DNA from 2 places in the Streptomyces sp. NPDC048442 genome. Region 1 is predicted to be linked to the other one. Evidence: predicted binding sites of a transcription regulator. Region 1 holds the regulator's gene; the other holds the start of a gene.
The links. The regulator HrcA, encoded in region 1, represses chaperone genes, less so after heat shock. The targets are predictions, from matches to a motif close to TTNGCACTCNGNNNNNCNGAGTGCNAA.

Region 1 (7,837 bases):
CCTGCTGCCCCGGCTGGAACTGCCCCGTGGGCCGCTCCTCGCCGCGCAGCTTCGCCAGCTGACGCAGCAGGTCCTCCTGCTGCGGGTCCAGCTTCGACGGCGTCAGCACCTCGACGTGCACGATCAGGTCACCGCGACCGCCACCGCGCAGGTGCGTCACACCGCGCCCGTGCAGCGGCACCGACTGGCCCGACTGCGTACCGGGCCGGATGTCGATCTCCTCGACCCCGTCGAGCGTCTCCAGCGGCACCTTGGTGCCGAGCGCGCCCGCCGTCATCGGGATGGTCACCGTGCAGTGCAGATCGTCGCCGCGCCGCTGGAAGGTCTGGTGCGGCAGCTCGTGGATCTCCACATAGAGGTCGCCGGCGGGGCCGCCGCCGGGGCCGACCTCGCCCTCGCCCGCGAGCTGGATGCGGGTGCCGTTGTCGACACCGGCCGGGATCTTCACCGTGAGCGTGCGACGCGACCGGACGCGGCCGTCGCCGGCGCACTCCGGGCACGGCGTCGGCACGACCGTGCCGAAGCCCTGGCACTGCGGGCAGGGCCGCGAGGTCATGACCTGGCCGAGGAACGACCGGGTGACCTGCGAGACCTCACCGCGGCCGCGACACATGTCACAGGTCTGCGCGGAGGTGCCGGGGGCAGCGCCCTCGCCACTGCAGGTCGTGCACACCACAGCGGTGTCGACCTGGATCTCCTTGGTGGTGCCGAAGGCCGCCTCATTGAGGTCGATCTCCAGCCGGATCATGGCGTCCTGGCCGCGGCGGGTGCGCGACCGCGGGCCGCGCTGGGACGCCGTACCGAAGAAGGCGTCCATGATGTCGGAGAAGTTTCCGAAACCACCCTGGCCGAAGCCGCCCGCACCGCCTCCGCCGGAGGCCGACAGCGGGTCGCCGCCGAGGTCGTAGACCTGCTTCTTCTGCGGGTCCGACAACACCTCGTAGGCGGCGTTGATCTCCTTGAAGCGCTCCTGAGTCTTCGGGTCCGGATTCACATCCGGGTGAAGCTCACGCGCAAGACGCCTGAACGCCTTCTTGATTTCGTCCTGGGAAGCGTCGCGGCGCACGCCGAGTACGGCGTAGTAGTCCGTGGCCACTTACGACTCCGCCAGGATCTGTCCGACGTAACGTGCCACTGCGCGTACCGCTCCCATCGTTCCGGGGTAGTCCATGCGGGTCGGTCCGACCACGCCTAGCTTGGCGACTGCCTCGTCGCCCGAACCGTAGCCGACTGCGACCACGGACGTAGAACTGAGTCCCTCGTGAGCATTCTCATGACCGATACGTACGGTCATGCCGGACTCCGTGGCCTCTCCGAGCAGCTTCAGCAGAACGACCTGCTCCTCCAGCGCCTCCAGTACGGGGCGGATGGTGAGCGGGAAGTCGTGGCCGAAGCGGGTGAGATTGGCGGTGCCGCCGATCATCAGCCGTTCCTCGGTCTCTTCCACGAGCGTCTCCAGAAGAGTCGCGAGAACCGTCGAAACGGTTCCCCTGTCCTCCGGATCGAACGACTCGGGAAGTTCCTGCACCAACTGCGGAACATCGGCGAACCTGCGGCCCACGACCCGGCTGTTGAGCCGCGCCCGCAGATCCGCCAGGGACATCTCGCCGAACGGCGCCGGGCAGTCGATCATCCGCTGCTCGACCCGTCCTGTGTCGGTGATCAGCACCAGCATCAGCCGGGCGGGCGCCAACGACAGGAGCTCCACGTGCCGCACCGTGGAACGCGTCAGCGACGGGTACTGGACGACGGCCACCTGCCGGGTCAGCTGCGCGAGCAGCCGCACCGTACGGGCGACGACGTCGTCGAGGTCGAGCGACGCGTCCAGGAAGCTCTGGATCGCCCGCCGCTCCGGCGTGGACAGGGGCTTGACCCCCGCCAGCCGGTCGACGAACAGCCGATAGCCCTTGTCCGTGGGGATGCGCCCGGCACTGGTGTGCGGCTGGGCGATGAACCCCTCGTCCTCCAGGGCCGCCATGTCGTTGCGGACGGTGGCCGGGGAGACGCCGAGCTGGTGCCGCTCGGTGAGCGCCTTGGAGCCGACGGGCTCCTCCGTGCCGACATAGTCCTGGACGATGGCGCGCAGCACTTCAAGTCTGCGTTCACTGAGCATCGCGCACACCTCCAAGCCTTGATGTTCCCTGGTGCAGATCGGGCGTACGGGGCTGGTGCCCCGCCGCCCTGCCTGGCACTCCCCGTGCGCGAGTGCCAGCGATTGTCCGGGCCAGTGTACGGCGGCGGGGTGCCGACCGGGCAAGGGCGGCAGCTCACGCTAGCGTCACGGTATGGAGATGCGATGGGAAGAGGCCGGCTGGGAACAACTCGCTCCGGGCGTCGGCAGGCGACGGCTGCCTGGCTGGGACGCGACGGTCGGCCTGGTCTGCGGCGCCCGGGGCGCGCTCCTGTACGACACCGGGTCCTCGCTGCGCGAGGGCGCCGGGATCCGGCTTCAGGCCCAGTCGCTGCTCGGCCGCAGAGTGACGCATCTCGCGCTCAGCCACCCCCACTTCGACCATGTGCTGGGGGCGGGCGTCTTCGCGGGCGTCGAGGTGTTCGCCGCGGCCGGCATGGACACGCTGCTCGTCTCGCAGCGGGAGTCGATCGCCACCGACGCGGTACGTCAAGGGGTGGATCCGCACACCGCCGCCGAGGCCGCGGAGCTGCTGGCCGCCCCGCACCACCTGGTCTCCAGCGAGCGCACCCTCGACCTGGGCGGCGGGCGCAGCGTCCTGTTCGCCAACCTGGGACCCGCGCACAGCGGCCACGACCTGGTGGCCCTCGTACCGGGCCTGGAGGGCGGCCCCGAGGTCGTCTTCTGCGGGGACCTGGTGGAGGAGTCCGGGGAGCCGCAGGCGGGCCCCGACGCGGTCGCCGGACGGTGGCCCGAGGCGCTGGACCGGCTCCTCTCCCTGGGCGGCGAGGACGCCGTGTACGTGCCGGGGCACGGTGCGGCGGTGGACGCGGCGTTCGTCAGGGCCCAACGCGACGCGCTGGCACGCCGTTTCAAGGCCTCCTGGCTGCCCCTCGGGCACGTGTCGTAGCGTCTGACGCATGCGCAGCTACAGCCCCGACTTCACCCCGCCCTGGAAGAAGTCGACGCCCGCCCCCGAACTCCCCGCCGAGTACGACCTGGTGGTGGAGGAGGTGTCGACGGGCTTCTGCGGTGCGGTGATCCGCACCGAGAAGACGGCCGAGGGCCCGACGGTCACCCTGGAGGACCGCTTCGGCAAGCACCGGGTGTTCCCGATGACTGCGGCCGGCTTCCTCTATGAGGGTGCGCCGGTGACGCTGGTACGGCCGCCCTCGGGTGCCTCCCCCATGCGCCCCGCCCGTACCGCTTCCGGGTCGGTCGCCGTCACCCACGCGCGGGCGCGCGTGGCGCGGGCGGGCCGCATCTATGTGGAGGGGCGGCACGACGCGGAACTGGTGGAACGCGTCTGGGGCGACGACCTGCGCATCGAGGGCGTCGTCGTCGAATACCTGGAGGGCATCGACGACCTGCCGGCGATCGTTGCCGAGTTCGCCCCGGGGCCGGACGCGAAACTCGGCGTCCTGGTCGACCACCTGGTGCCGGGCTCGAAGGAGTCCCGCATCGCCGCCCGGGTGACGGACGCCCACGTCCTGATCGTCGGGCACCCCTACATCGACGTGTGGGAGGCCGTGAAGCCGTCCTCCGTCGGCATCCCCGGCTGGCCTCGGGTCCCCCGCGGCCAGGACTGGAAGACGGGCGTGTGCCGGGCGCTCGGCTGGCCGGACAACACGGGCGCCGCCTGGCAGCACATCCTGGCGCGGGTGAGCACGTACAGGGACCTGGAACCGTCCCTGCTCGGCGCGGTGGAGCGGCTCATCGACCACGTGACGGTCGGCGACGTGCCGCAGGGCTGACCGGAAGCGGTGCCCGCAGCATGGCAGCGTTTCCGCCCGGTCGCCCCGCCCGGCCGCCCGGGTCGCAGCCACCGGTCGCTCGGGTCTCAGCCACCGGCCGCCCGGGTCGCTGCGCGCGGCCGCCCGGTGGCTGCGCGCGGTCCTCAGTCCACCAGGTCCCGCACCACCGCGTCCGCGAGCAGCCGGCCGCGCAGGGTGAGCACCGCGCGGCCCTCGGCGTAAGGACCGTCCTCCAAGAGGCCGCCCCTTACCGCCTTCTCCGCGGCAGCCAGCCCGGCGGGCTTCAGCAGCGACAGCTCGCAGCCCTCGACGAGCCGCAGCTCCAGCAGGATCCGCTCGACCCTGCGGTCCTCGTCGAGCAGCACCTCGCGCCCGGCCCCGGGGGACCGCCCCTCGCCCAGCGCCTGTGCGTAGGCACCGGGATGCTTGACGTTCCACCAGCGCACACCGCCGACGTGGCTGTGCGCACCGGGCCCGGCGCCCCACCAGTCGGCGCCACGCCAGTACAGCTCGTTGTGCAGGCACCGGCCGGCCTCGGAGGTCGCCCAGTTGGACACCTCGTACCAGGAGAAACCGGCCTTCGAGAGCGCCTCCTCCGTCATCAGGTAGCGGTCCGCGTGCACGTCGTCGTCCGTCATCGGGACCTCGCCGCGCCGGATCCGCCGGGCGAGCTGGGTGCCCTCCTCGACGATCAGCGCGTACGCACTCACATGGTCGGGGCCCGCCCCGATGGCCGCGTCGAGGGACGCCTGCCAGTCGGCGTCGGACTCCCCCGGGGTGCCGTAGATCAGGTCCAGGTTCACATGGTCGAAGCCGGCCGCCCGCGCCTCCGCGACACACGCCTCCGGGCGCCCCGGGGTGTGCGTACGGTCCAGGATCTTCAGCACGTGCTGCTTGGCGCTCTGCATCCCGAACGACACCCGGTTGAAGCCGCCCTCGCGCAGCTCCGCCAGGTACGCCGGATTCACCGACTCGGGATTGGCCTCCGTCGTGACCTCGCAGTCGTCCGCGAGCCCGAACTCCTCGCGCACCGCCCCCAACATCCGTACGAGATCGGCGGCGGGCAGCAGGGTGGGCGTCCCGCCGCCCACGAAGACGGTCCGCACCGGCCGCGGGTCGTCGCCCAGCACCTTGCGCGCGAGGCGCACTTCCTCCACCAGCGTCGCCGCGTAGTTGTCGCGCGAAGCAAGCGCTCCGCCCGACCCCCGCAGCTCGGTCGCCGTATACGTATTGAAGTCGCAGTACCCGCACCGGGTCGCGCAGTACGGCACGTGCAGATAGAACCCGAGCGGCCGCTCCCCCGCCCCCCGCAGCGCATCAAGAGGCAGCGCCCCGTCCTCGGGCATGGGCTCACCATCAGGCAGTACAGAAGGCATGCCCCCATTGTCCGCCCTCCGGGAACCCGATACCGCCGCCGCTGTCCGCCCTACGGGAACCCGGCACCGCCGCCGCCCTACTCCGCCCGCAGCACCAGCAGCGCCACGTCGTCGTCCGGCGGATCCTCCGCGAACCCGTGCACCGCCCTGGTGATCCGCTCCGCCACCCCCTGCGCCGACAGCCCCGCACACCCCGCCAGCTCCGCCGCCAGCCCCTCCCCGTCATCGAACAGCACCTGCCCGCACCGCCGCTCCGTCACCCCGTCCGTCACGCTCAGCAGCACCTCCCCCGACGCCAGCACGAACGTTTCACTCTCGTACGCCGCGTCGTCCAGCACCCCGAGCAGCACCCCCGGCCGGCCCGCCGCCCGCACCTCCCCGTCGGGCCGCAGCACCAGCGGCAGCGGGTGCCCGGCGCTGGAAACCGTGCATCGCACCCCGCCGCCGTCCGCCTCCGGGAGCGGCTCCAGCTCTCCGTACAGCATCGACAGGAAACGTGCCTGCGGTCCGTCCGGGAGGTCCTGGCCGCCCGCGGCGGCGACCAGCCGCGCCGCCGCGTCCGCGGACTCCGTCGCATCGTCGAGCAGCAGCCGGTTGAGCCGGTCCAGGACCCCCGACACCTGGTAGCCCTCGCGTGCGAGCAGCCGCAGCCACGGCCGCACCAGCCCGGTGACGACGGCGGCCTCCGGTCCGTTGCCCTGTACGTCGCCCAGGGCGAAGCACCAGCGGCCGTCCGACGCGTGGAAGATGTCGTAGAAGTCGCCGCCGGCCAGCCCCTCGCCCCGCGGCTGGTAGACGAGGGCGCTGGTCAGGCCTGGGATCTCGGCAACCTGGCTGGGCAGCAGGGCCCGCTGCAGGACACTGGAGATGGTGGCCTGCTGGGTGTACCGGCGGGCGGCGCCCACGGCGAGCGCCACCCTGCGTACGAAGTCCTCGATGAGCCCGGTCACCTCGTCGGGAATGCGCGGCATGCCGGCCCTCCCGAGCATCAGGATGCCGACCCTGCGCCCGCCCACCACCATCTGGCAGGCGAGCACCGCACCGGCCCCGCCGAAGGTCGCCCCGGTGCCCGGCCAGGGCAGCGCCACGGGGCCGCCGCGGGCGGATTCGGGCAGCCGCGGCGGCTCCTTCTCCAGCAGGGCGCGCAGTTCCTCCACGCATGCCTCGCGCGCGTGCCAGACGCGGGCGAGCCGCGGTTGCGCCCCCGGGCCGCCGCCCTCCGGGTCGAGCCACACGGCGCACCAGTCGGCGAGCCGGGGCACCAGCAGCTGCGCGGCGAGCGCCACCACCATGTCCTGGTCGAACTGCCCGGCCAGCAGGTCGGAGGCCTCGGCGAGGAACGACAGCGCACCCCGGTTGATCCAGTCCTGGTCCTCGCCGCGCAGCTGCCTGCGCGGCAGCGGGGCGAGGATCTCGGCCACCCGCAGCCCGCGCTGGAACTCCTGGTGGGCGGCGAGGACGGTGGGGGTGAGCGCGGGACTGTCGGCCGCGGCGGGCTGCCAGCCGTCCAGCGGGAGCGCCGCCCAGACTGTCTTGAGGCCGGTGCGGTAGGTGACGCCCCAGCTTTCGGCGAGTCCGGCGACGAGGTGGAGGCCGCGCCCGTACTCGGGGGCGTCGGCCCTCTCGTAGCGCTGCGGTTCGTTGCGTACGACCCGGGAGGGGTGGTGGTCGGAGACCTCGATGACGAGGGCGGCGGTTTCGCTGGTGGCGCCCGGGGGCTCGATGCGGCACAGGAGTTCGACGGTGGTGCCCGCGTGCACGACGGCATTGGTGACGAGTTCGTTGACGACCAGGGCCGCGTCGTCGGCGAGACGGGAGGCGAAGCCCTCGTCGGCGGGCAGCAGGGGCGTACCGGACCAGTCCGCGACGGCAGCCCGCAGGAACTTCCGCGCGGCGGACGGCGCGAGCGGGTTCCCGGGCAGGCTGGTGCGGGCCTCGGACTGGATCTCGCACCTCCCGGCCCACGGATTTCTCGCACGGGCGCCGTTGGCCCGCTGCGTCGGAATGGATGCCACAGTGCGGCTCCTGGTCGGTTCTCGCAATGCGCCGCTTACGACAACCACAGGGTGACAGACTGGGCCCGCCCATAAGCACCGAGTCACCGAAGTGGGCCCCGATGAACGAAGATCGCACCACTTCGCACCCCGGCGAGGGGTGGGTGCACGCCTCCGAACTGCGCCCTCTCCTCGCCGCGACGACCGCGCTGCGGGACGGGGACTTCCGGGTCCGGCTGCCGGCGGCACAGGAGGGGACCCCGGCCGAACCGACCGCGGCCTTCCACCAGATCGCCCACCGCAAGGAGCACTACGGGGCCGAACTCGCCCGTGTGCGCCGGGAGGTCGTACGGCACGGCAGGCTCGACGAGCGCCTCGCGGTGAGCCCCGGCCAGGGCCGCTGGGCCTCCCACATCAACAGTACGAACGCCCTGCTCGACGCCCTCGTGGTGCCCGCCGTCAACGCCACGCGCGTGCTGGACGCGGTCGCGGGCGGCGACCTCACCCAGCGGGTCGACCTGCACGACGGAAACCGGCAGCTGCACGGCGACCTGCGCCGGCCGGGCCGGGCGGTCAACACGA
Region 2 (7,837 bases), on a different contig from region 1:
TACGTGAACGACTGCGCGCCTGGGCCGAGTTGGGCCCCGACCCCGCCGTCGATGCCCGGTTGTGCGCCCCCTCCCGCAGCCTCGGCTGGCTGCTCCCTTCCTTCCTGCTTGCGGCAGTCGGCCTGTGGACCTCGCTGGGGTACGCGGCGACGGCGCGCCCGGGGTCGGCTACGTACGCGGACGCCGCCTACTTCATCGGCTTCGGCTGTGTGATGTGGGTGGTGGGGCTGCTGGGGTCGGTCAAGGCGGTGGGCCACTACCGGTGGGCGGTACGGGTGCCGGGGCGCCGCCGCGACCGGAACTGACCGGCACCGGCGCCGGCTACCGACGCGCCGGTTATGCGTACCGGCTACCGGCGCCGGCTACCGGCGCCGATTACAGGCGTCGGCTATGCGCACCGGCTACTCGTCCTGTGCGGCCTGCCACACCCACTCCGTACGCCGCTCGTGGCCGGGGAGATCGCCGCGACCGGTGCACCAGAGCAGCACGTGCGCCGGATCGCCCGCGGGGGCCTCGGGGAACAGCCGCTCCAGCACGAAGCCGCTCAGCCGGGCCGGGGGCATCCACTCCACCTTCAGGCCCTGCGTGATGTCGTACGTGTGAAGCATCGCCTCGGCCACCCCCATCGCCTCGAACCCGGTCGGATCGCACGGGCCCCAGTGGTACGCCCGCACCTCGGGCCCGGAGGCGGCCAGCGCGGCGGAGAGCATTCCACCGGCGGCGGCGATCACGCGCAGTACGTCACTCGGGGCGGTCCCGGGCCGGACGGTCAGGTCCATCGGCAGATAGCGGTCCGTCGGCCGGGCCGCCAACTGCCCTGCGTACGCGGTCAGATCGTGCGCGATGTGCGCGGTGGTCTCCCAGCAGGACCAGGTCAGGGACCCGGCGGGGGCGGACCAGTCGTCGCTGCTGCCGTCCTCGGTACGGGGCCCGAGGACGCGCCGCACTTCGCGCAGGGCGTCTTCCAGGTGAGTCATGGTGCGACCCTACTTGCGGGTCGTACGGCCCCTGCTCAGGCCGGGTGGCCGATCAGGATGGTCGGGGCGCCGGCGACGCGGGTGAGGAAGACGGTCGCGGAGTTCTTGCCGGAGAGCTTCATCTTCTTGCGGAGCTCCTCGGGTTCGACGGCCGAGCCGCGCTTTTTGACGGTGAGGATGCCGACCTCGCGCTCGCGGAGGAGTGCCTTCAACTTCTTTACGCCGAAGGGGAGTTGATCGGTGATCTCGTACGGGGTGGCGTACGGGGTGGGACGCAGCGCGTCGGCGGTGATGTACGCGATCGTCTCGTCGATCAGGCCGCCTTCGAGTTCCTCGGCGGCCTCGGCGACGAGGTGGGCGCGGATGACGGCGCCGTCGGGCTCGTAGAGGTAGCGGCCGACCTTGCGGACGTCCGGGTTGGGGAGGCCGCGGCCGACGAGGGTCGCGCCGGAGGGGAGGAGGGTGGCGCGGCGGGCGCCGCCGACGATCCGCCGGTTCTGGGCGTGGCCCTGGTCCTGGCCCTGGCCCTGGGGCTGGGGCTGGCCTTGGTCCTGGGTCTGGTTCTGGCTGCTGGGCGCGTGCCAGAGGACCGCTTCCTTCACGTCGCCGTTGTCGGAGATCCACTCGGCCTCGAAGTCGTCGGGGACGAGCTCGTGAGGGATGCCAGGGGCGATCTTGATGGCGCCCGTGCCGACCTTGCGCACCGCGTCGATGGAGAAGGAGAGGGGCGGGGAGTACGCCTCGGGGTCGAAGATCCGGCCGCGTGCGCCCGACCTGCGGGCCGGGTCGATGAAGAGGGACTGCGCGCCGGTCAGGTCGTACGTCAGGACGTCGGCCTGTACGACGGTGAGCGCGGCGGGGTCGGGGAGGAGGGCCTGCGCGTTGGCGCGGGCGGCGAGGCAGGCGGCTGGGTCGAGGTCGACCGCGGTGACGGCCAGACCCGCACGGGCCATGGCGAGGGCGTCGCCACCGATGCCGCCGCAGAGGTCGAGGACGTGGGAGAGCGAGGGCCCGGGGGTCAGGCCGCGGAAGCGGGCCGCGCGGTAGTCGGCGACGGAGCGGCGGGTGGACTGCTCGACCCCGTTGGGCGTGAAGTACATCCGGTGCGCGTCCGCGGCGCCGAACTTCACCGCCGCGCGCTGCCGTAGCCGGGCCTGGGCGAGCGCCGCCGACACCAGCTCGGCGGGGTGGTCGCGGCGTAGCCGGGTCGCGAGCGCCAGGGCCTGCGCGGGGTCGTAGTCCCGCAGCTCGGCGAGGAGGGCCTGGCCCTCGGGGGCGAGGAGGGCGCGGAAGGCGGCGAGGGCGGCGTCCTCGGTGGCGGTGGTCCCGGTGGCGGTCGTGCTGGTCGTGTCGGTGGCGGGGGTCCCGGTGCCGCTCGTGCCGGTGGCGGTGCTGGCGGTCATGCCGGTGGTGCCGGTGGTCCCGGAGGGCGTCCCGGAGGGCGTGCCAGGGGGCGTGCCGGGGGTGTCGGCGTTGTCGTCGCCGGAGGGGCGGCCGGAGTGGTTCGTCACCTGCCCCATTGTGGTCCAGCCCGGCAGAACCGCCCGCCCCGCCCGCCGTACCCCCCTGTGGGCCAGGCGGGCGACCGTCCGCACCCCCTCCCCGTGTCGCCCGCTCCCCGCCCCGCCCCGCTGACAGGATGCGGCGCCATGCGGCTTGTACGACAAACGGAAGAAAGAGGGCTCTCTGTGGATAACTCGGGAGCAGGCGGGCGCAGGCGGGGCACCATGGCGGTAGCGGTTCTGCTGACGGCCGCGATCGCCTCGGGGTGCGCGACCCCGGCGGAGGAGGAGACGGGCGGGCGGGGCGGGTCCGCCGTCGGGAAGGAGACGGGGGAGGGGCGGAAGAAGGTGGACGGCGCGGCCGGCGCACTGCTCTCGCCCGCCGAGAAGCTGCGGCACGAGCAGGCCGTGGCCAAGGCCGCGCAGGCGGCCCGGGTGGTGGCGGCCAGGCGCTGGGGGCTGGTGCAGACGCCGCTGGCCGTGCCTCCGGCGCCCAAGGTCAAGCCGAAGATCACGACGCGGCAGGGCTTCGAGGTGGACGGGCAGGTCTCGGAGGGACTGCCGCCGGTCTTCACGACGGTGCCGGTCAAGGACAGGGTCGTGTTCCTGACCATCGACGACGGGGCCGAGAAGGATCCCGAGCTGATCCGGATGCTGGACGAGCTGAAGATCCCGTACAGCGCGTTCCTCTCCGACTACCTGGTGAAGGAGGACTACGCGTACTTCAAGAAGATGCAGAACAAGGGCGTGGCCCTGCACAACCACACCCTCAACCACCGCTACCTGCCCGGCCTTTCGTACGAAGAGCAGAAGCGCGAGATCTGTGGCCAGCAGTCCAACATCGAGAAGCGGTACGGCAAGCGCCCCCCGCTCTTCCGCCCGCCGTACGGCAACTACAACAAGGACACCCTGGTCGCGGCCAAGTCCTGCGGTGTGAAGGCGGTCCCGCTGTGGGCGGCGGAGGCCTTCCCGGACCGGATGGAATGGCGCGAATGGGACAAGGACCTGCACCCCGGCGACATCGTTCTCACACATTTCCGGGGGCGGGGTGACTGGAAGGGGTCCATGCCCGACATGATTCGACGCGTCATGAAGACGATCACCGCCAAGGGTTACGCCGTGGCCAAGCTGGAGGATTACGTGTGATGCGAGGACGGGCACGCCGGTCGGGACTGTGGGCGGCGGGGGCGGTGGCGATCGGTGTGCTCGTCGTGGGGGCGAGCGGATGCGCGGGGCAAGGGGCCGGGGCCGGCCCCGGTGCGCCGCCGGACGGGACCGCGGCGAAGTCCGCGACTCCCGGACCGGCGACGCCCAAGAAGGCGGCGCCCGCGCCCGCCGCACCGGGGACCGACGCCCGGGGCGTACCCCTGAAGGCGTACACGCGCTGGGGTCTGGCGGGCCCCCTCGCGCCGGCCCCGGCGCGCCCGGACCGTACGCCCGTGCTCAAGGCGTCCGGACCGCCCGTCGTCCTGGACCGGGTCCGCACCCGCGACAAGGTCGTCTTCCTGACCTTCGACGACGGCGCCGAGAAGGACCCCCGGTTCATCAAGATGGTCGGGGATCTGAAGCTCCCGATCAGCATGTTCCTGACGGACAGCGTCGCCGGGAGCGACTACGGCCACTTCGCGCGCCTGCGCGACGCCGGCGGCGGCGCGATACAGAACCACACCACCGGCCACGCCAACCTCCGCACCCTCTCGTACGAGGGGCAGCGTGCCCAGATCTGCCACCAGCAGGATCGACTGGCCGCCCGCTTCGGCACCCGCCCCGCTCTCTTCCGTCCGCCGTACGGCAACTACAACGACGACACGGTGCGCGCGGCAGGCAGCTGCGGCGTGCGGGCCCTCGTCCTCTGGCGCGAGTCGATGCAGATCCACAACATGCGCTACGCGGAGGGCGACAGCCTCAAGCCCGGCGACATCGTCCTCGCCCACTTCCGCGGCCCCGACGAGCTCAAGGGCTCGACCATCACCGAGATGACGGCCCGCATGTTGCGCAGGATCCAGGACCAGGGGTTCACGGTGGCGCGGCTGGAGGACTATCTGTGACCCGCCCCTGCGGGGGCGCGGGACCACTCCCGGGGGTCTTGAATTGGCACTCCGCTTGACCGAGTGCTAACCGCGTCATAGTCTCGGCCCTGGCACTCACCACTGGAGAGTGCCAACACAGCGACGGGCAGGTCCGGCACCCGCGACGACGGATCCACCTGGTCGCCACCCCAGACGTTTAACCCCGTGAGATCTCCGAAGGGGGAGACCGGATCGTGACGACCGCAAGCTCCAAGGTTGCCATCAAGCCGCTTGAGGACCGCATCGTGGTCCAGCCGCTCGACGCCGAGCAGACCACGGCCTCCGGCCTGGTCATCCCGGACACCGCGAAGGAGAAGCCCCAGGAGGGCACCGTCCTCGCCGTAGGTCCGGGTCGGTTCGAGAACGGCGAGCGCCTTCCGCTCGACGTGACCGTCGGCGACGTAGTGCTGTACAGCAAGTACGGCGGCACCGAGGTGAAGTACAACGGCGAGGAGTACCTCGTCCTCTCGGCCCGCGACGTTCTCGCCATCGTCGAGAAGTAAGCAAGCCGGGAAGTACCCACTTCCGCATTTCTTGTTCTGCGCCCCTGGCCCCGCTCTGCCGGGCGGCAGGGGCGCAGTTCGTTTTTCCCGAGAGGACTTGAGAAAGCTCCATGGCGAAGATCCTGAAGTTTGACGAAGACGCCCGTCGTGCCCTTGAGCGTGGCGTCAACAAGCTTGCCGACACCGTGAAGGTGACGATCGGCCCCCGCGGCCGCAACGTCGTCATCGACAAGAAGTTCGGCGCCCCGACCATCACCAACGACGGTGTCACCATCGCGCGTGAGGTCGAGCTCGACGACCCGTACGAGAACCTCGGCGCCCAGCTGGTGAAGGAGGTGGCGACCAAGACCAACGACATCGCGGGTGACGGTACGACCACCGCCACCGTGCTGGCCCAGGCGCTCGTCCGCGAGGGTCTGCGCAACGTCGCCGCGGGTGCCTCCCCGGCCGCCCTGAAGAAGGGCATCGACGCCGCGGTCAAGGCCGTGTCCGAGGAGCTCCTCGCGACCGCCCGCCCGATCGAGGACAAGTCCGACATCGCCGCCGTGGCCGCGCTCTCCGCGCAGGACCAGCAGGTCGGCGAGCTCATCGCCGAGGCGATGGACAAGGTCGGCAAGGACGGTGTCATCACCGTCGAGGAGTCCAACACCTTCGGCCTGGAGCTCGACTTCACCGAGGGCATGGCCTTCGACAAGGGCTACCTCTCGCCGTACATGGTGACCGACCAGGAGCGTATGGAGGCCGTCCTCGACGACCCGTACATCCTGATCCACCAGGGCAAGATCGGCTCCATCCAGGACCTGCTGCCGCTCCTGGAGAAGGTCATCCAGGCCGGTGGCTCCAAGCCGCTGCTGATCATCGCCGAGGACGTCGAGGGCGAGGCGCTCTCCACCCTCGTCGTCAACAAGATCCGTGGCACGTTCAACGCCGTGGCCGTCAAGGCCCCGGGCTTCGGCGACCGCCGCAAGGCGATGCTCGGCGACATGGCCACCCTCACCGGTGCCACCGTCATCGCCGAAGAGGTCGGCCTCAAGCTCGACCAGTCCGGTCTGGACGTACTGGGCACCGCCCGCCGCGTCACGATCTCCAAGGACGACACGGTCATCGTCGACGGCGGGGGCAACTCCGAGGACGTCAAGGGCCGCGTCAACCAGATCAAGGCCGAGATCGAGTCCACGGACTCCGACTGGGACCGCGAGAAGCTGCAGGAGCGCCTGGCGAAGCTCGCCGGCGGCGTCTGCGTCATCAAGGTCGGTGCCGCGACCGAGGTCGAGCTCAAGGAGAAGAAGCACCGTCTGGAGGACGCCATCTCCGCGACCCGCGCCGCGGTCGAGGAGGGCATCGTCTCCGGTGGTGGCTCCGCGCTCGTCCACGCCGTGAAGGTCCTCGAGGGCAACCTCGGCAAGACCGGCGACGAGGCCACGGGTGTCGCGGTCGTCCGCCGCGCCGCCGTCGAGCCGCTGCGCTGGATCGCCGAGAACGCCGGCCTGGAGGGCTACGTCATCACCTCCAAGGTCGCCGACCTGGAGGCCGGGCAGGGCTTCAACGCCGCCACCGGCGAGTACGGCGACCTGGTCAAGGCCGGCGTCATCGACCCGGTCAAGGTCACCCGCTCCGCCCTGGAGAACGCCGCGTCCATCGCGTCGCTGCTGCTCACGACCGAGACCCTGGTCGTCGAGAAGCCGGCCGAGGACGAGGGCGACGCCGGTCACGGCGGCCACGGCCACTCCCACTGACGTCCGCGTCAGCGGCTGTCGGTAGTCGGTAGCCAGTAGCCGGTTGAACGCCGAGGCCCGGCGCCCCTTCGGGGGTGCCGGGCCTCGGCGCGTTTGCGGGGCGGGTTACGCGGAGTGCTCCAGCGCGTCCGGACGTACCGGCTCGGTGAAGGGCAGTCCTGCGGCGTACCGCTCCAGCTCGGACAGTGCGTGGTCGGCCATCCGGTGCAGCTCGTTGCCGAAGGAACCGGCCATGTGCGGAGTGAGCAGTACGTTCGGCAGGGTGTAGAACTCGCTGGTGGCGGGCGGTACTTCGGGTTCCGTTACGTCGAGTACGGCATGCAGCCTGCCGGTGCGCAGCTCCGCGAGCAGCGCCGCCTCGTCGACGAGTGAACCGCGCGAGGTGTTGATCAGAGTGGAGCCGTCCGGCATCGCGGCGAGCTGTGCCGCACCGATCATGCCGTCGGTCTCCGGGAGCTGCGGCGCGTGTACGGAGACGACCGAAGCGCGGGCGCAGAGGTCCGCCAGCTCCGCTTTCTGCACGCTGAGTCCGGCGGCTTCCGTGTCCGTCACATACGGGTCGTACAGGAGGGTCGTTACGTCGAAGGGGCGGAGCAGCTCGATCACCCGGCGGCCGATCCGGGAGGCGCCGACGAGGCCGACGGTGCGCCGGTAGTTGCCGGAGGAGGCCAGTTCGGTGCGCCAGTCGTGGTCGGTGCCGCGCAGTGCGCGGTAGTGGTGGGCGGCGGGCAGGACCTGTTTGCCCGCGAAGAGGATCGCGGCGAGCGTGTACTCGGCGACGGGCAGGGCGTTGGCCCCGGCGGCCGAGCTGACCAGCAGACCGCGCTCCCAGCAGGCCGGGGTGATGTGGTGCTTCACCGAACCCGCGGCGTGCACGACGGCGCGCAGCCGCGGGGCCCGCTCCAGGATCTCCGGGGTGAGCGGTGTCGCGCCCCAGCAGGTGAGGAGCACCTCGGCCTCGGCGAGCGCGGAAGCGAACTCGGGGGCGTGCAGGTCGTGGGCGACCAGGCGGGGGTCGGTGCGTGCGATACGGGCGAGGTGGCCGCGCTG

Region 2: groES (co-chaperone GroES) is a predicted target of HrcA. The motif match lies at 4,571-4,597, and genes of this name have one in related genera.

Annotation. Positions count from the first base shown of each region.
Region 1 covers NZ_JBEZKB010000001.1:244,854-252,690, forward strand. The annotation lists partial or broken gene dnaJ (molecular chaperone DnaJ) at 1-1,096, opposite strand, end outside; gene hrcA (heat-inducible transcriptional repressor HrcA) at 1,097-2,113, opposite strand; gene AB0D18_RS01205 (MBL fold metallo-hydrolase) at 2,286-3,041, shown strand; gene AB0D18_RS01210 (DUF3097 domain-containing protein) at 3,052-3,885, shown strand; gene hemW (radical SAM family heme chaperone HemW) at 4,029-5,261, opposite strand; gene AB0D18_RS01220 (ATP-binding SpoIIE family protein phosphatase) at 5,339-7,207, opposite strand; partial or broken gene AB0D18_RS01225 (hybrid sensor histidine kinase/response regulator) at 7,378-7,837, shown strand, end outside.
Region 2 covers NZ_JBEZKB010000008.1:262,237-270,073, forward strand. The annotation lists gene AB0D18_RS15605 (hypothetical protein) at 1-305, shown strand, start outside; gene AB0D18_RS15610 (hypothetical protein) at 402-977, opposite strand; gene AB0D18_RS15615 (SAM-dependent methyltransferase) at 1,013-2,488, opposite strand; gene AB0D18_RS15620 (polysaccharide deacetylase family protein) at 2,705-3,625, shown strand; gene AB0D18_RS15625 (polysaccharide deacetylase family protein) at 3,625-4,527, shown strand; gene groES (co-chaperone GroES) at 4,743-5,051, shown strand; gene groL (chaperonin GroEL) at 5,162-6,787, shown strand; gene AB0D18_RS15640 (hydroxyacid dehydrogenase) at 6,893-7,837, opposite strand, start outside.